3 regions of the Kribbella sp. NPDC051137 genome follow, and region 3 is predicted to be linked to each of the others. Evidence: riboswitches for the same ligand, from Rfam matches in the RefSeq annotation. Region 3 holds a riboswitch; each other region holds the start of a gene.
What was found. Region 3 has a riboswitch for thiamine pyrophosphate ahead of thiC (phosphomethylpyrimidine synthase ThiC). Riboswitches for the same ligand answer to the same signal wherever they lie in the genome.
Positions count from the first base shown of each region.

Region 1: linked by a shared signal. The riboswitch ahead of AB0M51_RS15140 (cytosine permease) and the one ahead of thiC (phosphomethylpyrimidine synthase ThiC) in region 3 are both predicted to bind thiamine pyrophosphate.
Region 2: linked by a shared signal. The riboswitch ahead of thiS (sulfur carrier protein ThiS) and the one ahead of thiC (phosphomethylpyrimidine synthase ThiC) in region 3 are both predicted to bind thiamine pyrophosphate.

Region 1 is NZ_JBFBBI010000003.1:38,463-48,375, reverse strand. It holds gene AB0M51_RS15160 (ATP-binding protein) at 1-1,014, shown strand, start outside; gene AB0M51_RS15155 (DUF3152 domain-containing protein) at 1,063-1,905, shown strand; gene AB0M51_RS15150 (hypothetical protein) at 1,935-2,747, shown strand; gene AB0M51_RS15145 (alpha/beta hydrolase) at 2,744-3,403, shown strand; TPP riboswitch at 3,421-3,537, shown strand; gene AB0M51_RS15140 (cytosine permease) at 3,533-4,861, shown strand; gene AB0M51_RS15135 (flavoprotein) at 5,029-5,574, opposite strand; gene AB0M51_RS15130 (HD domain-containing protein) at 5,638-6,213, opposite strand; gene AB0M51_RS15125 (pyridoxal-phosphate dependent enzyme) at 6,331-7,233, shown strand; gene AB0M51_RS15120 (helix-turn-helix transcriptional regulator) at 7,236-7,892, opposite strand; gene AB0M51_RS15115 (hypothetical protein) at 8,405-8,728, shown strand; gene AB0M51_RS15110 (methyltransferase domain-containing protein) at 8,865-9,551, shown strand; gene AB0M51_RS15105 (methylated-DNA--[protein]-cysteine S-methyltransferase) at 9,640-9,913, opposite strand, start outside.
Region 2 is NZ_JBFBBI010000005.1:345,256-355,168, forward strand. It holds gene AB0M51_RS27640 (glycosyl hydrolase) at 1-1,982, shown strand, start outside; TPP riboswitch at 1,999-2,110, shown strand; gene thiS (sulfur carrier protein ThiS) at 2,102-2,305, shown strand; gene AB0M51_RS27650 (thiazole synthase) at 2,307-3,080, shown strand; gene AB0M51_RS27655 (DUF6807 family protein) at 3,055-4,911, opposite strand; gene AB0M51_RS27660 (RidA family protein) at 4,993-5,379, shown strand; gene AB0M51_RS27665 (serine hydrolase) at 5,484-6,356, opposite strand; gene AB0M51_RS27670 (LysR family transcriptional regulator) at 6,353-7,270, opposite strand; gene AB0M51_RS27675 (MBL fold metallo-hydrolase) at 7,391-8,347, shown strand; gene AB0M51_RS27680 (alpha/beta fold hydrolase) at 8,337-9,089, opposite strand; gene AB0M51_RS27685 (N-acetyltransferase) at 9,137-9,877, opposite strand.
Region 3 is NZ_JBFBBI010000005.1:179,518-189,430, forward strand. It holds gene AB0M51_RS26825 (DUF2752 domain-containing protein) at 1-309, opposite strand, end outside; gene AB0M51_RS26830 (RDD family protein) at 418-1,185, shown strand; gene AB0M51_RS26835 (RDD family protein) at 1,412-1,858, shown strand; gene AB0M51_RS26840 (hypothetical protein) at 1,863-2,417, opposite strand; gene AB0M51_RS26845 (transposase) at 2,414-2,938, opposite strand; gene thiC (phosphomethylpyrimidine synthase ThiC) at 3,152-4,753, opposite strand; TPP riboswitch at 4,745-4,875, opposite strand; gene AB0M51_RS26855 (lysophospholipid acyltransferase family protein) at 4,903-5,655, shown strand; gene AB0M51_RS26860 (hypothetical protein) at 5,772-6,296, shown strand; gene AB0M51_RS26865 (hypothetical protein) at 6,293-6,526, opposite strand; gene AB0M51_RS26870 (inorganic phosphate transporter) at 6,540-7,676, opposite strand; gene AB0M51_RS26875 (inorganic phosphate transporter) at 7,766-8,764, opposite strand; gene AB0M51_RS26880 (DUF47 family protein) at 8,767-9,399, opposite strand; gene AB0M51_RS26885 (DUF202 domain-containing protein) at 9,540-9,848, opposite strand; gene AB0M51_RS26890 (DUF202 domain-containing protein) at 9,857-9,913, opposite strand, start outside.

The sequences.
Region 1 (9,913 bases), on a different contig from region 3:
ACACTCCGCTCGCAGGCGATCAAGCGCGCGTGGGGTACCGGGAAGATCGAGGCCCGCCCGGACCAGAGCATCCGGCTGCCGATCGCGCAGGCGCTGCACACCGCGATGCGCGAGCTCGGCCACCGGCACCGCGACGACGAGAAGGTCGACCAGTTCAGCGCCGTACTCAAGGCCTTTGCCCTGCGTACGGCGGCCAACGACCGGAAGGGGATCCGCTGGCACCCGCCGGTCGACGTGGCCGCGGCGAAGGGCCGGGCCGACTCCGGTGACCTGGAGATGGACCTGATCGAGCTGTTCACGGACGCGGCCGACCTGGCCGGTGACCTGACCGTCGGGGTCGGGCTGTTCATCGACGAGATGCAGGACATCAGCACCGACGACCTGTCCGCGCTGTGTGCGGCCTGCCACGAGATCTCCCAGCAGAGCGCGCCGCTGGTCGTCGTCGGCGCCGGCCTTCCGCATCTGCCCGCCGTACTGTCCGCCAGCAAGTCGTACTCCGAGCGCCTCTTCCGCTACATCCGCGTCGACCGGCTGGCCCGGGACGCCTGCGACCGCGCGCTGATGATCCCGGCCGAGAGCGAAGGCGTGCGGTACGACGAGGAGGCGTTGGACGAGCTGTACGCGCAGACCGACGGCTACCCGTACTTCGTGCAGGCGTTCGCGCACTCCACCTGGGACCACGCGCCGACGTCCCCGATCACGATCAAGGACGTCGCCGTCGCCGCCCCCGAAGCCTCGGCCGAACTGACCGTCGGCTTCTTCGGCTCCCGCTACGAACGCGCGACTCCCGCCGAACGCGAGTACATGCGCGCGATGGCCGAGCTCGGCATCGGCGTCGACGACGGCTCGGTCCCGACCTCCGAGGTCGCCTCCACCCTGAACCGCAAACCCCAGTCCCTCTCCCCGGCCCGCGACGGCCTGATCAAGAAGGGCCTCGTCTTCTCCGCCGAACGCGGCACAGTCGCCTTCACCGTCCCGCACTTCGGAAAATTCCTCCGCACCCGAACGGCTTAACACAACGCCACTTTCATGCCCCCGCAGCAATCGGTAGGGTCAACTGTCATGACCCGCCGCCAGCAGACGACCGTGTCTGGGCGGCGGCGTGGGCGGCACAGTCGGCGGAAGGGCTTCAAGGGCCAGTGGCTGGTGGTGACCGTGCTGGCGGTGCTGGCGACTGCCGTGGTGGTGCATCCGGATGTGGCCCGGCGCAACAGTCTCGCGACGCAGGCGATTGCCGGGGTCGACGAGGTGGCGCGTGAGACGCCGATCCCGACACGTACCCCGACGCCGGTCGCGGTACCGACGCAGAAGTTCACCACGCCGTTGCGGCCGGCGCCCTCGTTGACGCGTAAGCCGAAGAGCTCGAAGCCGAACGTGCTCGTGTCCAGCGGGAAGCTCGCCGTGGTGCCCGGCTTCAGCAAGGCGAACGGCGTCCGCGACAAGCTCACGTACCGCGTGGAGATCGAGCAGGGCGTCACGGTGAACGGCGCCGCGGTGGCGGCGAAGATCCACCAGACGCTGACGGACCCGCGCGGCTGGCAGGCGCTGCACCCGGTGAGCTTCGAACGCACCGACAAGCCGGACGCGGACCTGCGGATCATCCTGGCGACGCCGGCGCTGACCGACAAGCTGTGCCTCCCGCTCGACACCGGCGGCGAGGTCTCCTGCCGGGTCGAGGACCGCGTCGTGCTGAACGCGAAGCGCTGGGTCTACGCGATCCCGGCGTACAACGGCCAGGTCGAGTTGTACCGCAGCTACCTGGTGAACCACGAGGTCGGCCACGCGCTCGGCCACGGACACTCGACGTGCACCACCCCGAAGACCCCCGCGCCGGTGATGATGCAGCAGACCAAGGGCCTGGCCGGCTGCCTGCCGAACGCCTGGCCGACGGTCAAGGCGACCTGAGAGACTGATACGGACGGGAGGAGCAGCCGATGTCGTCACAGGACTTCCCGACGTACGGCCGGGACAACGAGCCCGACAAGCAGCAGCCGCCCGCTGAGGAGCACCATTACGCGCCGCCCACGCCGTACGGCGGCGGCTCGTACGGGCCAGGTCACCAACCGCCGCAGGAGCAGTTCCCGTACGCACAACCCCAGCCGTACGGCGGTCAGCATCCGCAGCAGCCGACCAACCCGTCGTACGTCCAGCCCCCGGCCTACCGCCCGGGAGCGCCGTACGGCCCGCCGGCGAGCCCGCAGCCGCACGAGCTCCCGACGTACGGCCGGGCCGACACGGCACGTGATCCCCGTGTATCCCGCGTCCTCGGGCTGGCCGCCTTCGTCGCCGCGATCTACGGGCTGCTCGTCCTCACTGTCCAACGCGTCGCGCTCCGCGAGATCTCGCAGGCGCCGGGCTCGCCGCTGAACCACCCGCTCCGCACCGACGTACTGGACGCGATCGGCCAGTTGTTGCTCGTGATCGTCGGCGCTGCCGGCCTCGTGATGTGGATCCGCGACCTGCTCGCCCGCCGGAAGGCCGGCACCGGCCCGAAGCCGTCCGAGCTGATCGGGCTCCTGGTCGTCGCCGTGTCCGCGATCCCGATCCTGGTCTGGCTGATCATGGTTCTGTCCACCGGCCTCGGCGGCGACGACGGCGCCGTCCACCGACTGCCCACGGCGTACGGCTGGGGCGGCTTCGGTCTGCTGATCCTCGCCGTCGGGTTCTTCCTCGGGTACCGCGAGCTGCGGCCCGACGTACCGAACCCGGTGGTCAAGGCGCCTCCGGCCAAGGCTCCCTGGGAGTGAACGCGCCCGTCGTCCTCGTACCCGGTCTGGGCCTCGGTCCCGAGTCGTACGCAAGGACAGTCGAACACCTCACCACGCCGTACCACGTGGTGACTCTTCCCGGGTACGGCGAACCCGCGGGCGCCCGTGAGGACCTGCATCCGCGTGCGCTCGCGGTCGCTCTGGGAGACAAGATCCGCGACCGGGCCGTGGTGGTCGGCCACTCCGCGAGCTGCCAGATCGTCGTCGAAACGGCGGTGCGGTACCCGGACCTCGTGCACGCTCTCGTCCTCATCGCGCCGACCGGCGACATCCGGCTGTCGAGCTGGGTCGACCGGGCGGTCCGGCTGGTCGGTTCGGCCATTCCGGACGCGCCGAAGCTGGTCCGGATCAGCCCGCAGTACGCCCGTACGACGCTGCCGTCGATCGCCCGCGCCGGGGAGGCGTCCAGGCACCACGACCTGGCGGCGGTGATGCCGCAGGTCCGCGCGCCGGTCGTCCTCGTCCGCGGCAGGTACGACCTGGTGTGCACGGCGGAGTGGCTCGAACGGCTCGCCCAGCTCAGCCACGGGGAGGCCCGCACCCTGGACACCGGCTCCCACATGCCGGTCGTCACGAACGGTCCGGAGGTGGCCGCTCTCATAGAACGAGCCGCCGCGCTACCGGAAACCAGCTGACGCGTTAAGCTTTTCGGACAAACCTATGCGGGAGCTCGCACCGAAGCGCGCGGGCTGAGAGGGCGACAGCTGGGTCGCCGACCGCCTGAACCTGACCGGGTAATGCCGGCGTAGGGAGTGGGGTCACTCATGACCGATACGACTGTTCGTCCTGCCAGCCAGACCGAGGCGCCGCTGGTCCTCACCACGGATGCGCCGCGCACGCTCGGGTTCTTCCCGCAGTTCACCCTGTGGGCGAACCTCGGAATCTCGCTGTTCGGCCCGGTGACCGGTGCGCTGGTGGCCGCGTACACGGGATCACTGGGGCAGGGTCTGCTCGCGATCGTCGTGGGCTGTGGGCTCGGCGCCCTCGTACTCGGCGGCTCGGCCGTCTTCGGCTCGCACACCGGTGCGCCGGCGATGGCGGCGCTCCGGGGAATCTTCGGGCGCCGCGGGTCGATGGCGCCGACCGTGCTGAACATCGCGCAGAACATCGGCTGGGCGACGATGGAGATCATCGTGATCTCGCAGGCCGCGGTCGCGGTCACCGGTCCGAAATGGCGCTGGCTGTTCGTGCTGCTGGCCGGTCTGGTCGCCACCTCGATGGCCGTACGTCCGCTCGGCAGTGTGAAGCTGCTGCGGAAGTTCATGGTCTGGCTGGTGCTGATCGCCTCGGCGTACCTCTTCGTCGAGGTGCTCATCAAGCCGGTGCACGGCCTGCCGCAGGACAACGTGTACGGCTTCTGGCCCGCGGTGGATCTGGCCGCCGCCGGTGTGGTGTCCTTCGCCCCGCTGGCCGCCGACTACACCCGGCACTCGCGCACGAACAAGGCGGCGTTCAGCAGTTCGGCGCTCGGGTACGGCCTGGCCGCGATCATCTACTACGCGCTGGGCGTGTTCGCGGTCGCCACCCTGCAGACGAACACCGACAACGTGATCACCGCCCTCGTCACGCTGCCGGCCGGCGCGATCGCGCTGTTCGTCCTGCTGGTCGACGAGGTGGACGAGGCCTACGCGAACGTCTACTCGACGACGATGTCGCTGCACAACCTCGTCGGCCACATCGACCGCCGCTGGATCTCGGTCGCCATCGGGGTCGTTGCCACCGGCATCGCGATGTTCATCGACCTGGGCAACTACACGCAGTTCCTCTACCTGATCGGCTCGGTCTTCGTCCCACTGTTCGCGGTCGCGATCGCCGACTTCTTCCTGGTCAGCAAGATGCGCTGGGACGTGTCGGACACGGCGAAGTTCCGCTGGCAACCAGCCGTCGCCTGGCTGATCGGCTTCATCGCCTACCAGCTGGTGAACCCGGGCACCGTAGCCGGCTGGTCCCCCCTCTGGACAAACATCCAGCAAGCCCTCTTCAACCACCACCCGGTCCCCGCCTGGCTCGGCGCGACCTACACCTCGATCCTGATCTCAATGATCGCCGCGGTAATCCTCGGCCAGGTAGGAAAAACAAACAAGAGGGGATAAGTCGGGTGTAGTTGAGGGAGAGGTGGTGAGCCCACGCGGTGCTACGCGCGCTCCCGCCCAGACTGTCGGGACGCCCCACGGCCCGAAACGTCCCACCCGGTCGCCCGCGCCGCACCCGTGAAGATCCCACCTGGCAAAGGCCCCGCCAGCAACGGACGGTCCTCACATCAGACCGTGGGGCGAGCAGTAATCCTCTCGAAGACCCAATCCCAGTCGAAGTCCTTGACGATCCGCCCGCCAGTTCCGGACGGAACGGAGGCGAGAGACTCGGCCGAGCCGTTCTGCGGATCGACGATCCGGATGCCTGCTCGGCGAAGTACGGTGAGCGACGCCGACCAGGCTGGATGATTCGTCAACTCCTGACTGGCATACGGAACAGCGACCGTGGGAGTCCGCGAGCCGAGGGCCGCGCAGAGTGTGGTCAGCGGATACGAATCCGCGTTTCCAGTCGCCCACGCATTCACCGTGTGAAAAGTCGCCGGCACCACAGCCACGGCATCAGCAGTCGGCGTACGTCGAGCCTCAGAGGGCCTGCGATTACCGACGATGACCGGAACATCGGACAGATCCTGCTCCTCCAGCCAGGGCAGCGCGGCGTCGGTTGGAAGAACGTAAGGATCCCACCCTCGGCCCCGCGCCGCCCGGACCCCGTCCCCGACCCGAGCGGCGAGCGGCGCGCCACAGACGACCAGCAGCAGGGCAGGTTCGCTCATACAGGATCACCCGTCCGGGCTAGTGAAGGCAGTCGGACATCGTCGACTGACGGTTGTAGTTTGTCAGCGGTCGCGCCAGGCGAGCGGAGAGGTTTGAAGAGCTGCTTCAGCGAGGCGTTGGCCGAAGTCGGTCTGGATGCGGGCGCGGGACGACTCGATCCAGCCGGTCACGCGCTTGTAGCCAGCTTCGCCGTACTCGACGGCCTGCATGAGGCACTCGAGACGGTCCGCGTCTTTGGCGCAGCGGGCCTCGATCGTCTCGGCGGCCTCATACTCGGCAACGGCTTCGCGGATGCTCTTGGCGGCCGCCTCGGGAAGGACGGCTACCTGGTCCTCGGTGATGCGTTCGTTGCTCGCGACCTCCAAGTACGGCTTAGCGCTGTGCGGGATGTCGCCGATCCGGGTCTCCTGCGAGTCGTGCCACATCCCGAGGTACGCGGCCCGCGCCGGGTCGCCACCCTCCTCGCTGGCAATCAGCGCCTCCAGCTGGGCAACGCGCAGACTGTGCTCCGCGACGGACTCGGGATCACGGACACCGACATGCCACCATCCGGCCCGACGGAGCCGCTTCAGTACGCCCATCTCGTAGGCGAAGGCGACGACTCCTGCTGCGTCCCGGTCGGTAGCGTCATCGGTCACGAGTACTCCGTTTCCATCATCGGTCGGCCACCTGCATTGCACGCCACGGAGTGGTCAACTCTAAGGCGCTGCCGCCGTCAGCGTTGTCGCCCAGCACGGTCGTGCCATGCTGGGGCGGTGAGTGAAATCGAGTCACTCAGTCTCCGATTGCCATCTCCGGTACAGGAGCTTGGAGACGATCGACTGGCGGCAGCAGGTGTGCGCGTCCTGCTGAAGCGTGACGACCTGATTCATCCGGAGTTCCCGGGCAACAAGTGGCGGAAGTTGAAGTACAACGTCGCTGCCGCGCGGGAGCTCGGTCTCGGTACCTTGCTGACGTTCGGCGGCGCGTACTCGAACCACATCCGGGCAACGGCCGCGGCCGGGTACTACGGAGGCTTCACCACGATCGGGGTGGTCCGCGGCGAGGAGCATCTGCCGTTGAACCCGTCCCTCGAGTACGCCGTACGCCGCGGTATGCGCCTGACCTACCTGGACCGGACAACCTATCGGGCGAAGACCTCGGACGCGGTCATCAGCCGCCTGCGTCGGGAGTTCGGCGAGTTCTATCTGCTGCCCGAAGGCGGCAGCAACACAGCGGCGGTACGGGGGTGCGCGGAGACGCCGGCGGAGCTGGCAGAGCCGTTCGATGTGTTGTTCTGCGCGGTTGGCACGGGTGGAACCTTGGCCGGCGCCGCCGCGGGCCTGAGTCCGCAGCAGTCGGCCATCGGCGTGGCGGTGCTGAAGGGCGGCGCTTATCTGGAGCAGGAGGTCATCGACCTTCAGACCGCGGCCTTCGGGGCGCGCTCGGGCACATGGCGACTCGAGTGTGACTACCACTTCGGCGGTTACGCGAAGCGAGCAGCCGAACTGGACCGGTTCATCGAGGACTTCGAGAAGCGGCACGGCGTGCTGCTGGACTGGGTCTACGAGGCGAAGATGATGTACGCATTGTTCGACCTCGTTCAGCGCAGAGCGTTCGCTTCAGGAACGACAATTGTTGCCCTGATCAACGGATCGGCCGAGGTCCTCGAGGCGTGAGCTCAGTCGTCCAGCCAATCCAGATGCCAGTCGCCGGTGTTGACGTTGAACTGCTTGCCGAAGCCGAGCCAGCGGCCTGTCATGGCGCGTCCGTGGGGACTGACGACGAGTTGGATGGCTCCGTGGTAGACCGCACCGCGGTAGTAGCCGGACGGTGAGGTCCGTTCGGTCCAGGTCCCGGTAGCGATTGCTCCTCGGAGGGACAGTTCGAGGCCGAGCTTCGACTCCCGGTCACCACAGTCGCTCGCACCGACGATGCGGCCGCCCGCGTGGCGCAACCGGATCGTGTGCTCCCCGTGGAGTTCCTCTCCGCGACCTGACGAGAAGTAGCTGTACGTCGAGCGCCATAAGCCGGTCAGGTTCCCGCCGACCGTTTGCGCGGAGTCCATTTCGCGGAAGTCAGCCACATCGACTACGAGGTCTGCCACCGAGCACTGGTACAGCTGCGCGAGTCTGGACAACACATCCAGCGATGGCGTGTAGCCGGTCGCGGCCGGCCATTGCTCCCAATACGAGAGGTTCTTGAAAGTCTTCGGCTCGTCCGGCCATCGCTGGTTCCATTGCTCGGCGGCTTCGCGCTGGCTCCAGCCATGCGCCAGACGAAACGCGACGCGCGGGTTGACGCCGTACCCGTCGGCGAACGTCTCGGCGATCTCCACCCACGTGGAACCTTGCGAACGCAGGTCTGCCGCCCATCGCCTACGCGCCTGCCGCAGGCTCGGCCCACCACTGGGATTGGCTGCTGGACTCTTACTCACCGTACTGATGATGCCACGGAATATCCCCGTTGAACGGGGAGGAGTTAAGGGAAGGCTCATCGGTCGTCTCGGTGGTTTCGCGGGATGGCTGACGGGAGGGTTGTGGGTAGGTCAGGGCGGCGGGTGAGCCCCGAACGCGCAGGCGGGTGCGTCGTTTCTCCTGCCCTGTCGCCCTGGCCGTTCCAAGCAAACCTTTCGAACGACGGGAACAGTGATGACCGAGCCGTTAGCTCAGGACGTACTTGCCGGGGTGCGCCGGATTCTCGACGAGGGACGGCCGGCGCAGCAGACGATTCGGGCGATCCGGCGGGTGCTTGATCCGCCAGATCCGCCGGTACCGGTCGAGTGCACTGACCGAGGTTGGCCGGTACTGCGGGCCTCGACTTGGGAACGGCATACGATCCGGAGCTGCCTTGACCCGGCCGGGTGATGATGCGCCCCTGAGTGAGGAACAGATCCACGAATATGTGGAGCGATGCGCTACCGAGAACCGATGGGCGTTCGAGGGCTGGCTGCGCGGCGAGCGTCACCTCGACGGCGACCCGATCGAACCCGACCTCAACCCGACCGAAATTCGGGCGGAATGCCTGTGGAGGGTGCGGTTGTGGCTGGGCGATCTCCTCGTCGAGGAGCACGTCGCGCCGGCCCCGTCGGCCGAACGCTACGCCGACCTGACCCGTCGACGCATCGAAGGTCTGCCCCGACGCCGACTCACCTGCGAACCGGTGCATCCCTGACATGTGGTCCCGGTGGCACGCCCCGGTTGACTGCACCGCTTTCGTGCTGCGGGTCGGCGGGTGCGTTCATCACCTCTTCCTCCGGATGGCTGGGCCGCTGGACAACTGACCCGGGTGCAACGGAATACTGACGCTCATGCTGAACTCCGCACTGCGTAGTCGGGCCGAGTATGCGGAACTTGGGGCCGACGGGTTGGCCGCGCGTACGACGCCTGAGCGGGACGCGGTGATCGTTAAGGCGGTCGAGGAGCTGCTGGTCGGGCGGGAGACCGTGCTGGACCTGTGCTGTGGGTACGGGCGGATCGCGTTGCCGCTGCGGCGGGCGGGGAAGGTTGTCCGTGCGCTGGACATCTCGCCGAACCTGGTCGAGGCCGGTCGGGCGCGGGCGGCCGAGGAGGAGCTCGCGATCGACTGGGCGATCGGTTCGATGACCGACCTGCCGTACAGGTGGGACTCGTTCGACGCGGTGATCTGCCTGTGGACGGCCTTCCACGAGCTGTTCGCCGAGGACGAGCAGATCTCCACGATCTGCGAGATCTCCCGGGTGCTGAAGCCGGGCGGGATCGCGATCATCGAGGGGCCGGTGTGGGGACCGGCGACCGCGGGCGAGATCGCCAACGGCATGCGGCAGGGGCCCGAGCACCGGATCGTCACCACCGAGCACGACGACAACCGCAGCAGCGTGCACTTCATCCACGACGAGATCAGCTACGGCCGGCTCTGCTCGGCCGCCGGGATCGACGACTACAAGGTCTACAAACGCGACTGGGGCGGCCGCCGCCGGCTCATCCTCGAGATCCACGCCCCGGCAGCAGCTAGTTGACGTGTAAAAGAAGCAGATCCCCACTCCACACTGGGGATCTGCTCCTTGGCGGTCGAGTCTAGATCCGTTCCGGACGACTCCGGAAATGTCAGCTTTTTGCTTCCAGGTCCAGCAGGAAGCGTTTCGCCTCCAGCCCGCCCGCGTACCCGGTGAGCGCGCCGTTCGCGCCGATCACCCGATGGCACGGCAGGACGACGCAGACCGGGTTCGCGCCCAGCGCGGTACCGACCGCGCGCGCCGCCTTCGGCTTGTCGATGCCGACGGCAACGGCGCCGTACGTCGTGGTCCGCCCGTAGCTGGTGTGTTCCGGAAGATCCTCCAGCACAAGCCGCTGGAACGGCGACGCGAGCACCAGGTCCACG
Region 2 (9,913 bases), 170 kb from region 3:
AAACGCCGAACCTGTCGTTCCTGACGTTCCGCATCACCGACTCGACCGGTCAGGTCCACCAGCAACGCCTGACGTTGTCAGGGGCAACGGATTGGCAGCCGTTGAGCGTCACGCGATTCGACGGTGGCAAGCAGTACAGCCACTTCGGCGGCGTGAACGACGGTGTCTGGCACGGCCCTGCCAAGCAGGTCGAGGTGATCCTCGACAAGGGCGCGATCAACGGCTCGACCAGCAGCAGCGTGAACCTCGACGACCTGACGCTCAACGCCCCGGCGGCCGCGCCCACGACTCCGCTCGGCAACTACGAGAGCGCCGCGGAGGGCTGGTCGTTCTACCCAGGCAGCGAGTTCCCCGGCGCGACCGGCAGCCTTAGCTACGACACCACAACCCCGGAGGCCGGCACCCAGTCCGCCAAGCTCAGCGGCGACTTCATCGGCGGCGGCAACTATGTCGCACTCCAGCGCACCTTCGTCCCGATCGACCTCAAAGCCCTTGATCTGTGGGTGAAATCCAGCCAGCTGTCGTCACTCGGCCTCCGCCTGACCGACGCGACCGGCCAGGTCCACCAGCAGCGCCTCGCCGTGTCCGGAACCGGCTGGCAGCACCTCAGCCTCACCCAGTTCGACCGCGGCACCGGGTACCTCCATTTCGGCGGCGCCGACGACGGCATCTGGCACGGCCCGGCGAAGGCGATCATGCTGACACTGGACAAGAGCGCGATCACCAACGGCGGTACGTCGGCATCCGTCAACGTCGACGCGGTCGCCGCGACCACGGCCCCGACGTACCAAGGCGCCGGTACGCACTTCGCCGGCACGTGGAACCAGGACCTGGTACCGCTGATCGCCCAGTCCGGAGCGCGGACCGCGCGTGACGAGGCGTACTGGTCCGCCGTCGAGTCCACCGTCGGCACCTACACATTCCCGGCCAAGTTCACGTCGTACCAGCAGGCCTTCCAGTCCAACGGTCTTGACCCGCTGCTGATCGCGGACTACGGCAACGCGAAGTACGACGACGTGCCGGACAACGCTTTCGACGCGCCGTTCACCGACACCGGGCGGGCCGGGTTCGCGAACTACGCGGACGCGCTCGCGAGCCAGTACCCACAGGTGAAGAACCTGGCGATCTGGAACGAGTGGGACGTCAACGCTGCCGGACAGTCCAACTACACCCCCGACAGCTACCTGGCGTTGCTCAAGGCAACGTATCCGAAGCTGAAGGCGAACCACCCGGGCCTGACGGTCATCGGCGGCGGGGACACCGACGTCACCCAGCAGGCGTGGTTCCAGCAGTTCTGCCAGCTCGGCGGGCTGAAGTACCTCGACGTGGTGTCGGTACACCCGTACAACTACCTGAACGCGCCCGAGAGCCTCGGCACCTTCATCGACCAGGTCCGCGCGACGATCCGGCAGTACAACGGTGGTGTCGACAAACCGATCTGGATCACCGAGGCCGGCTGGTACACCGGAGCCGGCAGCGCCGCGCCGGTCAGCGAGCCGACACAGGCGATGTACGTCGCCCGCGCGATGCTCAACGTCCCCGGCTACGACGTCGACCGGTTCTACGTGTACGACTTCAAGAACGACGGCATCGACCCCGCCAACCAGGAGTACAACTTCGGCCTGGTGCACAACGAGGCGGACGCGCTCGGCGCCTACACCCCGAAACCGTCGTACGTCGCGTACGCCACGGCCGCCCGTCAGCTCCGCGGGGCGACGTTCCTCGGTAAGGAGTACCCGGGCAACGGGCTGATCGACCAGGTGTACGCGGCGGGAGACGGTACGCCGTTCCGCGCGATCTGGGCCGCCTCCGGCGCGAACACGACCGTGACGGTCACTGCGACCGGTCCGGTCCAGGTCACCAGCCTGTACGGGCTGCCGTACACCCTGACCCCGAACGCGAACGGTCAGGTCACCGTCACCGTCGGCACCTGGCCGACGTACATCTCCGGCTCCACCGTGACCGCGGTGACAACACCTTAGGAGGGTGAGCTACAGTCGAGATGTCCGCGGGAGCTCGCAGGAAGTGGGCTGAGAGGGTGACCGGTCCGTCACCGACCGCTGAACCTGAATCGGGTAATTCCGGCGTAGGGAGGAGCGCGATGGAATCCGTCTGGGTGAACGGTACGGCGGTCGACGGGCCGGCCGGGAAGTCGGTGGCCGAGCTGGTCGCGGAGTACTCCGACCGGAGCACCGGGATCGCGGTCGCGGTGAACCAGAACGTGCTGACCAAGGCCGAGTGGGCGCAGACCACGGTCCGCCCCGGCGACCGGGTCGAGATCGTCAGCGCGACACAGGGAGGCTGAGATGGACGATCCCCTCGAGCTCGGCGGGCGGACGTACGCCTCCCGGCTGATCATGGGCACCGGCGGTGCCGCCAACCTGGAGGTGCTGGAGGAGGCGTTGGTTGCCTCTGGCACCCAACTCACCACGGTCGCGATGCGCCGGCTCGGGACCGGCCACGAGGGCTCGGTGCTCGACGTACTGAAGAAGCACGGCATCGACGTCCTGCCGAACACGGCCGGCTGTCACACGGCCGCCGAGGCCGTCCTGACCGCGAAACTCGCCCGCGAGGCGCTGGAGACCGACCTGATCAAGGTCGAGGTGGTCGCCGACGACCACCTGCTGCTGCCGGACCCGATCGAGCTGCTGGACGCCGTCGAGGCCTTGGTGGCGGACGGTTTCACGGTCCTCCCGTACACCAACGACGACCCGATCCTGGCCCGCCGTCTGGAACAGACCGGCTGTGCGGCGGTGATGCCGTTGGCCGCACCCATCGGTTCCGCGCTCGGTATCCGGAACCCGCACAACCTCGCGCTGATCGCCGAGGCTGCGAACGTCCCGGTAGTGGTCGACGCCGGCATCGGTACGGCGAGTGACGCCGCGCTGGCGATGGAGCTCGGCTGCGATGCGGTGATGCTAGCGACCCCGGTGACCCGCGCCGAGAAGCCCGCGCTGATGGCCGCCGCGATGCGCGAAGCCGTCTCCGCCGGCCGGAACGCCCGCCTGGCGGGACGCGTCCCGCGCCGCTGGCAGTCCGCGCTCGCGTCGTCGCCTACAACTGGCCTGCCAGCGTTTTAGCGTCCGCCGCGTCGAGCGACCGATCCAGGAGTACCGCGGTCAGCGACAAGGCCAGCTCCTGGTTCGGTTGCAGCACCAACGGTTCGTCCCACGCCAGCGCCGGGCACACGCCGACGTACTGCGAGACCCGCAGGAACCACGGCCGTACCTGCTCGGGTTGGACCAGCAGCAGGCTGACGTCCCCCTGTACGAGCGCGATCCACGGACTCGACGACCCGAACGCCGCCTCCACCCCTTCGCCGTCGGAACTCAGGACAACAGTTTCCGAAAACGGTAGCCGCCAGAAGATCCCGCCGTACGCCGCTCCCTCGCGGCCGGTCGTCGCCGGGCTGTCGATCCGGACCGGGCCGTACCGGGCGGTGAGCACGCTCCGCCAGTCGAGGCGCCAGCCGCCGAACGCCAGGTCGCCGGTCAGCCTCCGGCGTTCCACCAGTTGCGGACGGCCCTGCTCGTCGTACCAGGTGAGTTCGTCGACCAGTTCACGATCGTCGACGGTGACGCCGCGGCTGCGTTGCTGGCCGTGGTTCGTCAGCAGGGTCGGGCCTTGGCCGCGGACGTACGTGCGTCCTCCCCAGTGCGAGGTGCCGTTCACCTGCGCGACCGCGAGCGAGACGCCGTAGTGGTGCCGGTGGTCGACCGGACTAACCTGCGTCAACGGATGCCCGCCGAGGGTCCGGACCGGATGCAGGTACGGGCGCGGCGCATGCACCTGCGGCATCCGCCGGCCGAACTCGTACCGCGCGAGCATGCCCGCGGAACTCCCCAGCTCGAAGATGTCCCCCTGCTGCTGCCATCCGATCCGATCGTCCGACACCGCGGCCCGCGGCTCCTGCGGCACCGGACCGGTGCTCGCCCGCACCGCCAGCCGCAACTCCGGTACGTCGTCCGCCACGTCCGCAGGCCCTGCGATCGACGCGAGCAACCGCTGCCAGGCCAACTCCCCCAGGTCCTTCTGCGGGACCCGCACGGTCGTCAACGACGGTACGGCGAAGCGCGCCAGCCCGATGTCGTCCATCCCGGTCACCGACAGATCAGCCGGTACCGCGACGCCGACCTCGTTGAGCCGCGCCAGCAGCCCGAACGCGACCAGGTCGTTGAACGCGACCACCGCTGTCGCCTGCGAGTCGAGCACCCGTTCCACCGCGGCGTACCCGTCCTCGATCGACCACCCGCACTCCAGCCTGACCAGGTCCAGCCCCGGGATCTCCCGCTCGGCGACCTCGAGCGCCCGCAGACGCAACGTGTTCGAGGCGGACGCGGCCGGGCCGGACAGGAACGCGAGCCGACGGTGCCCGAGACCGACCAGGTGATCCACGACGATCCGGACCGCGCGGCCGTAGTCGACCACCACCGACGACACCTCGGCCGGGCCCAGCCGGTTGACGAGGATCACCGGCTGCACCTGCGGCAGCAGTTCGACCAGCCGCTCCTGGTCCATCCGGGGCGAGACCATGATCAACGCGTCGCAGCGCCGCCGGGCCTCGATCGCGATCGCCGCCTCGGCCTCCGGGTCCTCGTCGGTCTCGGCGACCAGCACCTTGTAGCCGGCCGCGGCCGACGCGTTGGTGATACCGCGGAGGATCTGCTGGAACAGCGGGTTGCCGAGATCCGGGACGACCAGCGCGACCATGTTCGTCCGGCCGAGCGACAGGCTCCGGGCCAGGTCGCTCGGCCGGTAGTTCAGCTGCTCGGCGGCGGCCCGGACCCGGGCGACGATCTCGGGTGCGACACTGAGACGGCCGTTCATCACCCGGGACACGGTCGCTCGCGACACCTCGGCCACGCGTGCGACGTCGGTGATCGTGATGGTGTCCTTCGGTGTCCGGCCCACGTCCGTATCCTCTCCCGATGGAAACCGGTTTCTCAACCCCCGGTGTGATCGGATGGAGTCCTACACGGAACGGAGGAACAGGTGACCGAACTGGAGTATCCGCAGGTCCAGGGCGTTGCCCCCGGCAACGGCTACAGCCACGTGGTGACCGGAACCGGCCAGTGGGTGGCGGTCTCCGGGCAGCTGGCGCTGGACGCGGACGGCAAGCTGGTCGGCGGCGGCGACCCGGGTGCACAGGCCGAGCAGGTGTTCGCGAACCTCGAGCGTTGCCTGATCGCGGTCGGCGCGACGTTCGAGAACGTGGTGAAGCTGACGTTCTTCCTCACCGACGTCGGCCACCTGCCCGCGATCCGCGTCGTCCGCGACAGGTACATCCCCGGCACCAAACCCGCGAGTACGGCGGTGCAGATCGCTGGGCTCGCCGTCCCCGGGGCCCTGCTCGAGGTCGAGGCTTACGCGGTCGTCTGACCGATCGACAGGACGTATACGCCCAGCACCGGTCCCCGCAGGCTCGGGCGCCGGCCGGATCGAGCGCAGTGGACGTAGATGTCCTGTCGAACTGCAGAGGGCCGTCAGCGGAGGAGGTCGACCGCGCGGCGGGCGGCCTCGCCAATGGCGGTGTCGACGCGAGGCTGGCGGATGTCGCCGCGGGCGGCGAGCGTGAAGACTGCGATCGCGTACGCCGACCCTCCGGGCAGCGTGACCACGCCGACCTCGTGGCGGAGCGCGCCGAACGTACCGGTCTTCCCCGCGACGCGGACGCCGTCGTGCGGGAAGCCGGACGCCAGCCGGTGCATGAAGACCTGGCGGTGCATGGTCGCCGTGACGAACTCGGTCTGTCCGGGCGACAGCAACTCGCCCGCCCAGAGACGACGGAGCAGAAACGTCATGTCCCGCGCCGTACTGGCGGAGGCGTTCGCGGCCTCGTAGACGCCGGCCGGGTCGGTCTGGTCGTTGTCCGCGAGTACGGCGAGCGCCGCGTCCGGGTCGCTCGTTCCGGTACGGCGCTGGAGGTCGCGGAGGTTGCCCGCGGTGCCCCGGCGTACCCACGTTCTCCGCAGGCCGAAGTCCGTGAGCATCGCGGCCAGGCGGCGCAGACCGACGAGGTCCAGCAGGGCGTCGGCGGAGGCGTTGTCGGAGAGCGTCATCATCGACAGCGCGAGATCCCGCAGCGAGGCGGTCACCGGATCCGCGAAGGTGGAGAGCCCGGTCGGGCCGGCGGTCTTGGTGGCCGGGTCCAGGGTGAGTTGCTGCCGCGGGTCCAGTTCACCGAGGTCCACGAGTCGGCAGAAGCCCGCGAGCAGCGGGAGCTTGTAGACCGAGGCGAGCGGCACGATCCCGTCGGCGTCGACCTCGACGGTGGCGTCCGGGTCGTCCAGAGCGACGGCGTGCAGCCAGCCGCGGACGCCGGCGTCGTCGAACACTGCTCGGATCCGGGCGTTCACGAGGCGAGCGCTTCCGTGAGCTGGGCCATCACGTCGTCCGGGCGGAGGAACGGCGTACGCGTGCGGGACCACACCAGCCGCAGGCGCAACGGGAGCGGATCGTCGGCCAGCCGATACCGCCGTACGCCGGGCGCGGTCAGTGTGGGGTCGGCGGTCACCACCATCGCCTGCCCGGCCGCCGCCATCGCCAGCCCGGCCCGCTCATCCGTCACCACCACCGTCCCACCGTCCGGTCGGTGCAAGGCCAATGTGTCCATGAACAGGTCCCGCGCCGCCGGCGCCTCTGCCCGCGGCCGCACCGCCACCGGCAGTCCCCTGAGTTCCCGCAACCCGACCGCACCCGGCGGAGCGGTGGGAGAGACCGCATTCCCGCTCGTTGCGCGGCTGGAGAGGGTGCGTGTTTCTGGCACCAGGGCCCACGTTGGCAGGAGTACTACGCGGCCCGCGTCGAGGCCGTCCAGCACCGTGGGGTGTTGAACGGCGGCCAGAGTGAGGCGGCCGGTGGTGACCTGGTTGACCAGAGTGCTCGTCGGGGATGTGACCACGGTGACTCGGCTGCCGGGGATGGCCGCGGCGCACGCGGCGGCGAGAGCGGCTCCGGAGGCGGGTGGGACTTCGGGGGTCAGGCCGAGGCGGATCTCCGGGCCCTCGGGGTCCCGGGACACGGCGGCCTGGTGGAGCTCCTCCATCGAGGCGAGGGCTCGCCGGGCGTACGGGAGCAGGGCGGCGCCTGCCGGGGTGAGCTCGACGCTGCCGGCGCCGCGTTCGAAGAGTTTGGCGCCGACGAGGGACTCGAGGCGGCGAAGACCCTGGGAGAGCGGCGGCTGGGTGATGCCTACGACGCGGGCCGCGTCGCCGAAGTGCTGCTCGTCGGCGAGCGCGACGAAGATCTGCAGATGACGTTCAGTCAGCATGAGGACCCTGCTGACCTGCGGTGATATCTCCAGACAATCGGCGCATGCCTGAGAGCATATTCGACAGGCCGGTCGGCGCTCGCCTTGACTGAGGTCACAGGACGAGCAGAGGAGACAAGCGTGAAGGTAAGCCGGAGAGGCATGCTCACGGGCGCCGCGGCGGCCGGAGCCGCGGGTGTTGCCGGGGCGATCGGCCTCCAGAACCAGAGCACCGCGGCACCGGCCGGGGACGCGAGCACGGCGGCCGTGAAGGAGGCGGGTGTTGGCCGGGAGCCGGTGGAGTTGAGGTGGTTCGGGACGCATGCGTGGGAGATCCGGTGCGGGAAGGCTGTCGTGCTGACGGATCCGTGGCTGACGCGGTTCCACACGGGGACGTTCACGCCGGAGGGGGCTGACCCGAAGACCAAGCTGGTGATCAAGCCCGAGGTGATCGACAAGCACCTCAGCACGGCGGACGCGATCCTCGTGCACCACGGGCACTACGACCACATCACCGACGTTCCGTACGTCGCGAAGCGCACCCAGGCGACCGTCCTCTGCACGGAGACCCACGCGAACCTGCTCCGCTCGCTGAAGACCCCGAACGACCTGCTCTCCCCCGTCCGCGGCGGCGAGTACCTCCCGTTCGACGGCTTCTCGGTCGAGGTGTTCCCGTCACTCCACTCCTGCGGCGGCAAGCGCCACACGTACGCGTACCCGGGCTACCGGTACGCCGTCCCGCCGCGCCCGCGGGTGATCGAGGACCTGGTCGAGGGCGGGACGCTGGCGTTCGTGATCACGATCGGCGGCCTCCGGATCCTCAGCCTGAGTACGGCGAACTTCGACCCGAACGCCCTCCGAGACCTCCAGGTCGACGTCGTCCTCGCGGCCCCGGGCGGCGAGCCGGGCATCACCGACCGGCTCCTGCAGACGATCAAGCCGGTCCGCAAGGTGATCGCGACACACTGGGACGACTTCGACAAGCCGCTCGACGAACCCGGCGTCCCGTGGACCGACCTCGCTCCGCTGCGGAATTCGGTTCAGAAAACGGGTGCCGAGTTCGTCGTCCTCGACCACCTGCACAAGGTCACTCTCTAGGTAAGAACTCGTCCAGGGCGGCGGCGGTCAGTTCAGGACGCTCCAACGTCTGCATGTGCGGGACACCGGGCAGCTCGCGGAACGTCGCGCCGGCGATCCCGTCCGCGAGCTCTCGCAGTACGGCGGTCGGTCCCGATGCGTCGGCTCCGCCGGCCACCACGAGCACCGGTCCGGCGAAGTCCCGGAGCTTGCCCTGGGCATCGAGTTCCTTCATCGAACGCCAGGCCGCGGCCCAGTCCGCGGGCTGCATCGCGAGCAGGCAGTCCCGTGCGTACCGGACCCCCGGCGTCCGGGCAGCGAGGGCGGCCGGGGTGAACCAGCGGCTCAGGGTCTCGTCGACCTGCGCCGCCATCCCGTCCGCCTCGGCGCCGGCGGCCCGCCGCTCGAACACCTCGGGGAACGCCCGGTCGGTGGTCGCCAGCAGCGCCAGGGACGCGATCCGGCCGGGCGACTCGATCGCGGCGACCTGTGCGATCGCACCGCCGTACGACAGGCCGACGACGTGTGCGGTGTCCAGGGCGAGCTCGTCGAGAACAGCGATCAGGTCCGCCGCAGAGTCGCGCAATGTGAACGGGCGTGGAGACCCGGCCGCTGTGCCGTGACCACGAAGGTCGTACGCGAACACCCGACGCCCGACAGCGAGCCGGCCGGCGATCGGGTCCCACATGCGTTTGTCGAGGCCGAGCGAATGCAGCAGCACGACCGGCGGTCCACTCGTTCCGTACCGCGACAGGTGATCCACGGGGCGCAGTACATCACGCCTGATACCGATCGGCGGACCGTTTCTGCTCAGGGGAGAGTGCGGACGCGGTAGTGGTAGCGCGAGACGGTCCGGAAACCGAGGTGGTCGTAGAGCGTGCGGGCGGCGGTGTTGTCCTCGAGCACGCTCAACCAGACCCATCTGGTTGTTGCCGCCTGCAACAAACTGCGGATGACGGCGGAGGCCAGGCCCTGGCGGCGGAAACGTTCGTCCACGGCGAGGCAGTACAGCCCGGCGGTGTCGTCGACGAGCGCGAGCCGGCCGATCGCCTTGACTTGCGAGCCGTCCTCGACCGTCGCGTAGAGGGCCTTGCCGCGGGCCAGGATCTGCTCCGCGGCCGCCCGCGTCTCCGCACCGCCACGCCCGTCGACGTGCCACCAGAGGTCCATCCAGCCGGCCGATGGCGTCGTGGATATATTCACCACGGTCGACGTCTCGGGCAGCTTGGCCAGTACGTCGGAGACCTCGGCGCACTGCACCAGCGTCGGGTTGCGCACGGCGTACCCACGGGTCTCGAGATACTTGTCCAGGTCGCCCGGCTGGACCGCCGGGCTGATCTGGAACGACGGCGTGATGTCGTGCGCGGCGTAGAGGTTTTCCACGTAATCCAACGCTTTCCCGAGGTGGAACGGTGCACCCAGAGGAAGCACCGAGTTCGCTCGGATGGTGACCCCGGCATTGCGTCGGACCAGCCATCCGTCCAACTCGACACTGTCCGCGGCGGGCCAGCCCTGATTCATCAACGAGTCCATCTCAGCTGCGGCGATCACCCGGACAAGCGTAGAACCAGCCGAATCGAATTGCAA
Region 3 (9,913 bases):
AAGCACTTGGTAGCCGACGGCAACGCCGATCAGCGGACCGAGCACGAAAACCACGGGGTTGAAGTGCCAGGCGCCGCCGAAGTCGCCGCGGAGCATGGCCGCGGCCATCCGCGTCGACCCGCAGAGCGGGCAGTTCAGGCCGGTGGTCGCGTGCAGGATGCACGGAATGCCGATCCGCTGACCGGACAACTGATACACGCCGGCGAGCAGGAAGCCGCCGACACCGACAGTTGTCAGGCCCCACACCCGGCGGTCCAGCGGCTGGACCGGACCGGTTGGCCGGAGGACGACGCTCTGCGAGACGCTCACAAACCCAAAGAGTATCTCTCAATACCAGGGATCCGTCGGCGGATCTGAGCCGTCCGACGATTAGCCTGCAACTCACTCCTCAATGCACTAACGCCAGAAGGGATCGTCGTGAGCACTCCGACGCCACCGCCGGGTTACGGCCCGCAGGACCCCCAGCAGCCCGGTCAGCCGGGCCAGTACGGGCAGCAGCCCGGACAGGGTCAGTACGGTCAACAGCCCGGACAGCCGGGACAGTACGGCCAGCAGCCCGGGTACGGGCAGCAGCAGCCGGGCTATGGGCAGCAGCCGGGCTACGGCCAGCAGCCTGGGCAGCCGGGGCAGTACGGGCAGCAGCCTGGGTACGGCCAGCAGCCTGGCTACGGGCAGCAGCCGGGTTACGGTCAGCAGCCGGGACAGTACGGGCAGCAGCCCGGCTTCCCCGGACAGCCCGGGCAGTACGGGCAGGCCGGCTACGGGTACGGCGGTGCGCCGTCGGGTCAACTGGCGAGCTGGCCGCTGCGTGTCGGCGGCTACCTGATCGACGGTTTCATCGTCGGAATCCCGAGCGGTATCGGCAACGCGCTGAACAGCGGCAACAACACGGGTCTGAGCATCGTCAGCCTGATCCTGTCGCTGATCGGTATCGGCCTGTTCGTCTACAACCGCTGGATCCAGCAGGGCCAGACCGGCCAGACCTGGGGCAAGAAGATCGTCAACATCAAGCTGGTCGGCGCCGACACCGGTCAGCCGCTCGGCATCGGCAAGACGATCCTGCGCGACATCACCCACATCCTCGACGCCCTGCCGTGCTACCTGGGCTTCCTGTGGCCGCTGTGGGACGAGAAGAAGCAGACGTTCGCGGACAAGATCAACAACTCGTACGTCGTCAAGGTCTGACCGCACCGACAGCTCCCGGACGCCGTGGCCTGCAACTGGCCGCGGCGTCCGATGCTTTCCCAGCAGAAGGGAATCTCGGATGAGCACACCGGGGTACGGCCAACAGCCCTACGGACAGCAGCCTCACGGTCAGCAGCCGTACGGACAGCAGCCATATGGTCAGCAGCCATACGGACAGCCCTATGGTCAGCCTTATGGGCAGCTTGGTTATGGGTACGGGGCGCCGGTGCCGCCGTTGGCGGACTGGTTGCCGCGGGTGGGCGCGTCGTTGATCGACGGCCTGATCACCGGGGTTCCCATCCTGCTCGGGTACGGGGCGATGATCGGGGCGGCCATCAGTCAGTCGGCCAACGATTCGGCGGACGACTCGATGCCGCCGTTGGTCGGAATCGTGTTCCTGGTCTGCTTCGCGGCGAGCCTCGGACTGGGTCTGTGGAACCGGGTGTTCCGCCAGGGCAAGACCGGCCAGAGCGTAGGCAAGAGCGTCCTCCATCTCCGGCTGGTCGACTCCAGAACCGGCCAGCCCATCGGAGCCGGCCGCGCGTTCCTCCGCGAGTTTCTGAGCGGCATCTTCAACAACGCCTGCTTCTTCGACTCCCTGTGGCCGCTCTGGGACGACCAGAAGCAGACCTGGCACGACAAGGTCGTCAACACGTACGTCGTGCGGACGTAAGGCGTCAGTGGGAGCGTAGGAGTCCTGCGCAGGTGACTGCCCAGAGGACACTGGTGAAGGTGCCGATGATGAACCGTTCGGCAACGGCCTGCGGCGTGACGGAGGCGGGCTGATCCGGGCTGCGCAGTTCCGGGTACCTGGCCAGTCCCTTGATGGCCAGCACGATCGCAATGCCCTCCGGCCAGCCCGACACCAGTGACGCGTAGATGGCCAGTCGTTCGAGCGCACCGATCAGCGCGCCTCCACGCAGTACCTCTCCGGCTTTCTGCGTCGACTGGGCGTGTGTGCTCCGTCTGTCCGCCAAAGCCAGCACAGACGTCGTCAGCGGGCCTCCCCCGGCCACTGCGAGCCCTCCTGCGACCAGGAGCAGCACGTCCCACCAGTGCTCGGCCCAGCCCGCCACACCGTCGTTGACGAGCAGCAGTACGCCGACAGCAGCCAAGCAGGCGAGCATGACGCCGCTGATGGCGATCTCGAAGTTGGACCCCGACTTGGGGATCCACGCCAGTACTGCGAGAACAAGCGCGACCGCGGTCAGCGAGAGGACCAGCGCCGTCACGCAGCAACCCCCTGGCCGAGGAGGTCCGCCGCAAGTACCCGTCCGCGCTGTTCCTCGACGACACCGGCCGCCTGGGCGCGTTGGGTCACTGCCGACTGGCTGATGCCGAGTTTCACGCCGATCTCCCGCCTGGTGAGTCCTTCGGCCAACAGGTCGGCCACGGCCCACCCGCGCTCGCTACGGCGTCGCAGTACGGACGCCATCAACCACAGCACCGTTTCCACCTGCTCTGCGCCGTGCGGGTCCGCTCCGACCACGTTCACGTGGTGAGGGCTCGACTTGGCCCGCGTCACCGCCTCCCGGGCGAACACGAACGCGTCACCGCTACCGGCCCTGGTACTGCGCGGCAGCGGCTCGGTGACGTCGCCGATGCCGAGGCCGACGTACCAGCTGTCCGACCGCAGCAGCTCGACGATCACGTCGACGGTCGCACGGGCCTCGTCCAGCACACCCTGCACCTCGTCCCCGGCGGTCCGCTCGAACCTGCGCAACAGCCCGGTACGCCGCGGCCGATGGTTCAAGGACGTCAGTAGCTCGGGTACGAGATCACTCGTGCTTCGGCTGCCCCGCTGATCTACCGTGAGAACGAAGACCATCGCCCGTACCTCCTTCCGACGGGTTAAGGCTACAGCCTTATTTACGCAGAGTGAAGGCCAAAACCTGAACCGATTCACCCCGATCACTCCCCGTGTCCGGCCCGGGAGGACGGCTCCCGGGCCGGATGCGAGCGCCGCTCAGTCCGCGATCGGCAGGTAGAGCTTCTGGTCGGCGGTGCGGAAGGTTTCGGACATCTCCGCGAAGCCGGCCTCGATTGCTTCCGTCGAGGTCAGGCCGCGTTCCTCGGCGTACTTGCGGATGTCGGCGGTGATGCGCATCGAGCAGAACTTCGGGCCGCACATCGAGCAGAAGTGCGCGGTCTTCGCGGGCTCGGCGGGCAGCGTCTCGTCGTGGAAGGACCGTGCGGTGTCCGGATCCAGCGAGAGGTTGAACTGGTCCTCCCAGCGGAACTCGAACCTCGCCTTCGACAACGCGTCGTCCCAGGCCTGCGCACCGGGATGGCCCTTCGCCAGATCGGCCGCGTGGGCAGCGATCTTGTACGTGATCACCCCGGTCTTCACGTCGTCACGGTCCGGCAGCCCCAGGTGTTCCTTGGGCGTGACATAGCAGAGCATCGCCGTGCCCAGCCAGCCGATCTGGGCGGCTCCGATCGCCGACGTGATGTGGTCGTACGCCGGCGCCACATCGGTTGCCAGCGGCCCCAAGGTGTAGAACGGCGCCTCACCGCAGAGCTCCTCCTCGAGCCGCACGTTCTCCGCGATCTTGTGCATCGGCACATGTCCCGGCCCCTCGATCATCACCTGGACGTCGTGCTCCCAGGCGATCCGGGTCAGCTCCCCGAGCGTCCGCAACTCGGCGAACTGCGCCTCGTCGTTGGCGTCCGCGATGCACCCCGGCCGCAGCCCGTCGCCGAGCGAGAACGTCACGTCGTACTCCCGCAAGATCTCGCACAACTCCGCGAAATGCGTGTACAGGAAGGACTCCTGGTGATGCGCGAGGCACCACGCGGCCATGATCGAACCGCCCCGCGACACGATCCCGGTGATCCGTCGCGCGGTCAGCGGCACGTACCGCAGGAGCACGCCGGCGTGCACGGTCATGTAGTCCACGCCCTGCTCGCACTGCTCGATCACGGTGTCGCGGTACACCTCCCACGACAGCGCCGCCGGATCGCCCTTCACCTTCTCCAGCGCCTGGTAGAGCGGCACCGTACCGATCGGCACCGGCGAGTTCCGCAGGATCCACTCCCGGGTCTCGTGGATGTTCTTCCCGGTGGACAGGTCCATCACCGTGTCCGCGCCCCACCGGGTCGCCCAGACGAGCTTCTCGACCTCCTCCTCGATCGAGGAGGACACCGCGGAGTTGCCGATGTTCGCGTTCACCTTCACCAGGAACTTCTTCCCGATGATCATCGGCTCGCTCTCCGGGTGGCAGCGGTTCGCCGGGATCACCGCGCGCCCGCGCGCCACCTCCGCCCGGACGAACTCCGGATCGAGCCCTTCCCGGACGGCGACGTACCGCATCTCCTCGGTGATCGTCCCGGCCCGCGCGTGGCCGAGCTGGGTACGCCGGTCGCGCCCGGCGATCCAGTCCCGCCGCAGCGGCGGCAGTCCCGCCTGTACGTCGATCCGCGCGGACGCGTCGGTGTACGGACCCGACGTGTCGTAGAGGTCGAAGTACTCGCCGTTGGTGAGATTGACGCGCCGCGCCGGCACGCCCAGCTCGCCGCGGCGGATCTTCTCCGACCCCGAGATCGGGCCGGTGCTGACATTGACCATGCTGCTGCTCCCTACGCCGGAATTACCCGGACAGGTTCTGCGGTCGGCGGCGCCGGCCAGGTCAGATTCCTGGGTCCAGCCGCCCTCTCAGCCCACTACGGTGCGAGCTCCCGCGGTCTGTAGTTGTCACCGCACACCATAATCGGGACATGCGAGACCTCGTGTACCCGCCCGTGATCGGCTTCGCCAAGACCGCCTTCCTGGCCCTGGACCTGAAGATCCGCCGGACCGGGACCGAGCACGTCCCGCGCTCCGGCGGCGCACTGGTCGCGATCAACCACATCAGCTACGTCGACTTCATCCTCGGCGGGTACGGCGCGCTGCCGGCCAGGCGGCTGGTCCGCTTCATGGCCAAGGAAGTGCTGTTCCGGAACCGGTACTCCGGTCCGTTGATGCGTGGCATGCACCACATCCCGGTGGACCGGGAGGCGGGCGCCGCGTCGTACCGGACGGCCGTCGACTACCTCCGGGCCGGCGAACTGGTCGGGGTGTTCCCGGAGGCCACGATCAGCCGGTCGTTCGAGCTGAAGGAGTTCAAGTCCGGCACGGTCCGGATGGCGGCGGAGGCCGGCGTACCGGTGCTGCCGATGATCCTGTGGGGCACCCAGCGGATGTTCACCAAGGACCACCCGCGGGACTTCACCCGGCACCGCCCGATCTCGATCAGCATCGGCGCACCGCTCACCGTGACGCCGGACGACGACCCGGCGGAGGCGACCGCCCGGCTGCGCTCGACGATGGCCGGGATGCTCGACCAGAGCATCCGCGGGTATCCGGAACAGCCGCACGGTGCCTGGTGGCTGCCGGCCGCGTACGGCGGCGGCGCGCCGACCCCGGCGGAGGCGGAGCGGCTGGACCGCGAGGAGCTGGCGCGGCGGGCCGAACGACGGCAGAACCCTTGACCCTCGGGGCGGATCGAGGGTACGAAAGCATTCGTTGATGTGACAGGCACCTGGGGGGTTCCTGTTCGGCGGGCGGCTGCCGCCGCCCGTGCACTCGAGCAGGCGGGGGCGGGCAAGTGTTCGATTCACCGGAGGAGCTGCATCTTTTCGAGCCCGGTGCGCTGACACCTGCGCCGCACGTGGCCGAGCACATTCCAGACGCCGGCGCGTACTTCGTGGACTGGGCGACCCGCGACCTCTCCCCCGACCGCGCCCGCGAGATCGAGTCCGCGGTGAACGGACGGCGCAACCAGAACGGCTGGTTCCCGCTGGAGACGCTGGACAGCATCGGCAGCAAGGGCTTCTGGCGCGGCCCGCTGACCTATCTGGCGCGGATGACGGCCGACGACCCGCAGATCGTGCAGGACTGGGCCACGGACGGCCTTCCGGACGAGCAGAGCGGCCGGATCGAGGCGACCGTTGACGACCTGCTCCACCAGCAGGGCCACGCGGCTGCGGCCACCTGGGCGGTCGCCGTACGACCCCGCATGTTCCTGGACGCAGAGGTGCTCGGCAGCCGTCTACTGGCCGCCTGGGAGTACAACCTCGGCTCCATCCGCGCAAAGGACGTGGCCAAGGCTGTACGCCGCTGGAACCGCTAGTGGAACTGCGGAATGATCAAGTACAGCCCGTAGAGCACGGCAGCGAGACAGGCCGCGAAGCACAGCGCAGCCACGCCGGTGTCCACGAAGGACGGCTGCCGCTTCTCGTCGATCGCCACCGCACGCCGCGACATCGCGGTCACTCCGAACGCGAACAGCACCGCCAGGCCGACGCCGAAGATCAGGCTGACCAGTGCGACCTCGCCGAGGGCAGTCCAGTTGATGTGCATCCCCGTACTCCTCTCAGACCGTTGCGGGCGTGGTCGCGGCGGCGGCCGGGCTCGGGTACTCGTTGACGTTGTCCGAGGTCACCGGGCGGCGCCGGGAGGCCGCGTAGATCGCGCCGCCGGCAGCGGTCGCCAGGACCGCGATGATCGCGACCCCGACGTTGCCGGAGTCCGCGACCTCGCCGGACAGCGCGCCGACGACCGCGGCGGCCGGCAGCGTCAGCAGCCAGGCCACGGCCATCCGGCCGGCCACCGTCCAGCGCACCTCGGCGAGCCGCTTGCCGAGACCCGCGCCGAGGATGCTGCCGGAGCAGACCTGCGTGGTGGACAGCGGGAAGCCCAGGTGCGACGAGATCAGCAGTACCGACGTGGAGCTGGTCTCCGCGGAGAAGCCCTGGGGGGACTCGATCTCCGCCAGGCCCTTGCCCATCGTCCGGATGATCCGCCAGCCGCCGAGGTAGGTGCCGAGTGCGATCGCCGTACCGGCCGCCAGGATCACCCAGATCGGCGGCCTGGCGCCGGAGTGCAGGCTGCCGGAGGCGATCAGCACCAGCGTGATGACGCCCATCGTCTTCTGGGCGTCACCGGTGCCGTGGGCCAGGGACACCAGCGAGGCGGACGCGATCTGGCCGGCCCGGAACCCGTCCTCGACCGACTTCTTCCGGGCCCGCGCGGTGATCTTGTACGCCAGGAAGGTCCCGAGCAGCGCGACCGCGCCGGCCACGATCGGGGCCGCGACGGCCGGGACGATGATCTTCTGGACGACGGTGCCGAAATGGACGGCGCTGCTCCCGGACGCGATCCAGGTGGCGCCGATCAGGCCGCCGAAGAGCGCGTGCGACGAGGAGCTCGGCAGACCGAGGTACCAGGTCAGCAGGTTCCAGAGGATCGCGCCGACCAGGCCGCCGAAGATCACCGGGACGGTCACCTTGGCGTCGTCGACGATGCCGCTGGAGATCGTCTTGGCCACCTCGGTGGAGATGAACGCGCCGACCAGGTTCAGCACCGCGGACACGGCGACCGCGACCTTGGGCTTCAGCGCGCCGGTGGCGATCGAGGTCGCCATCGCATTTGCGGTGTCGTGGAACCCGTTGGTGAAGTCGAACACCAACGCGGTGACGATCACCACGACGACGAGGAACGACAGGTCCATTCGCGATCACTTCCCCTAGGCGGACGATCTGCAACCTCGATCGACCGTAGGCTCGGTGAGTGAATTCTGAATGAACCGGCCCGGGGAATTTACTCCAAGATCAGGTGGACCAGACCGTAGACGCCGGCGGCGACGACGCCGGCCGCCGGGATCGTCAGGACCCAGGCGGTGACGATGCCCTTGGCGACGCCCCAGCGGACCGCGGACAGCCGCTTGGTGGCGCCCGCGCCCATCACCGCCGAGGTGATCGTGTGGGTGGTCGAGACCGGGGCGTGCAGGCCGATCGCCATCACGTACAGCACCGCCGCCGAGACAGCCTCGGAGGCGAAGCCGCGGGCCGGGTCCAGGTGGATGATCCGGCGGCCGAGCGTCCGCATGATCCGCCAGCCGCCGGAGTACGTACCGAGCGAGATCGCGGTCGCGGCGGCGAGCTTCACCCAGATCGGGATGCCGTCCTTGGCGTTCGCGTGCCCGGTGGTGAGCAGCGCCAGGAAGATCACGCCCATGGTCTTCTGCGCGTCCTGCAGACCGTGCCCGAGCGCCATCGCGGCGGCCGACAGCGACTGCGCCAGCCGGAACCCGCGGGTGGTCTTGCCGGGGTTGCGGTTCCGGAACAGCCAGAGGATCGCGATCATCAGCAGGAACGCACCGAGGAAGCCGACGGCCGGCGACAGCACCATCGGGATCACGACCTTGTCCAGGATCCCCGACCACAGCACGACGCTGCTGGACGCCAGCCCGGCGCCGACCAGGCCGCCGATCAGCGCGTGCGACGAGGAACTCGGCAGGCCGAAGTACCAGGTGATCAGGTTCCAGGTGATGGCGCCGACCAGGGCCGCGATCACGATCACCAGCCCGTGCCGGCCCGCCGGTGCGCTGATGATGCCCTTGCCGACCGTCTCGGCCACCTCGGTGCCGAGGAACGCGCCGAGGAAGTTCATCACCGCGGCCATGCCGAGCGCGACCCGCGGGGTCAGGGCCCGGGTGGAGACCGAGGTCGCGATCGCGTTGGCGGCGTCGTGGAAGCCGTTGGTGTAGTCGAACGCGAGCGCGATGACGACGACGGCGATGACGAGCGTGAGCTCCACGCTCAGCTCTCCTTGACCGCGATCTGCTCGACCGTGTTCGCGACGCTCTCGAAGGCGTCGATCGCGGCCTCCAGCAGGTCGACCACGGTCTTCACCTTCATCACCATGAGGGCCTCGTAGTCGCCGCTGAACAGCTTGGCGATCAGCCGCCGGTGGACCGCGTCACCGGTGTTCTCCAGCCGGTTGATCTCGATCCAGTACTCGGCCAGGTCCTTCATGGTCCGCAGCTTGGGCATCGTCTCCGCGGTCAGCTGGGCGGCTCGCTGGAGGACCTCGATCTGCTCGGCGATCTCCTCCGGCAGCTTCTCCAGGTTGAACAGGTGGACGGAGTCGACGGCCTCCTCCATGAAGTCCATGACGTCGTCGAGGTCGGAGGCCAGCCGGTAGATGTCCTCGCGGTCGAACGGCGTGACGAAGGTGGAGTTGACCCTGCGAATGATCGAGTGCGTGGTCTCGTCGGCCGCGTGTTCCGCGTCCTTCATCTGGGCGGCGATCTGGTGGCTGGCGGACAGACCGGTACCCGCCGTACTGCCGAGCAGCTCCGCCAGGATCCGGGATCCGTCCACGAGGTGGTTGGCGGACTCGGTGAAAAGGTCGTAGAACGTCGGGTCGTTCGGACGCAGACGTAACGGCACTTCAAGCTCCGGGTGAACGAGGGACAAACCGTGAACATGCTAGGGGGAACCTACCGCTGACGCGGCATCCGGCCGGATCAACGTATCGCGTCGTTATGAACAGGCCTTGCACATCACACACGGTTGGTAACCGATCGGTTTCACTTGGTGAGCACGGCGTACAGGTCGAAAAGGCCGACAACGAGCACCAGACCGGCCGCGACCCGGAGTACGCGGTCGTGCCCGAGGTGGTGCACGGCACCCCCCTCGGACCGCCGGTAGACGGCGCTCACCGCGGTCCAGCAGCCCAGGGAGAGCACGAGAACGACGATTCCGAGACCGGTCCGGACCTCTGACGATCCGTGGCCGGAAGCGAGCAACAGCGTGCCGTTGGCAATCAGTCCGAGAGCCGTACGGCGCCACGCGAGCAGCGTCCGCTCCGGCTGCCGCCCTGGATCCGGTGTGCTCATTCCCACACTCAGCGCCAGAGGGAGAACAGCAGCCCGATCAGGCCGACTGTCGCGATCGTTGCCCC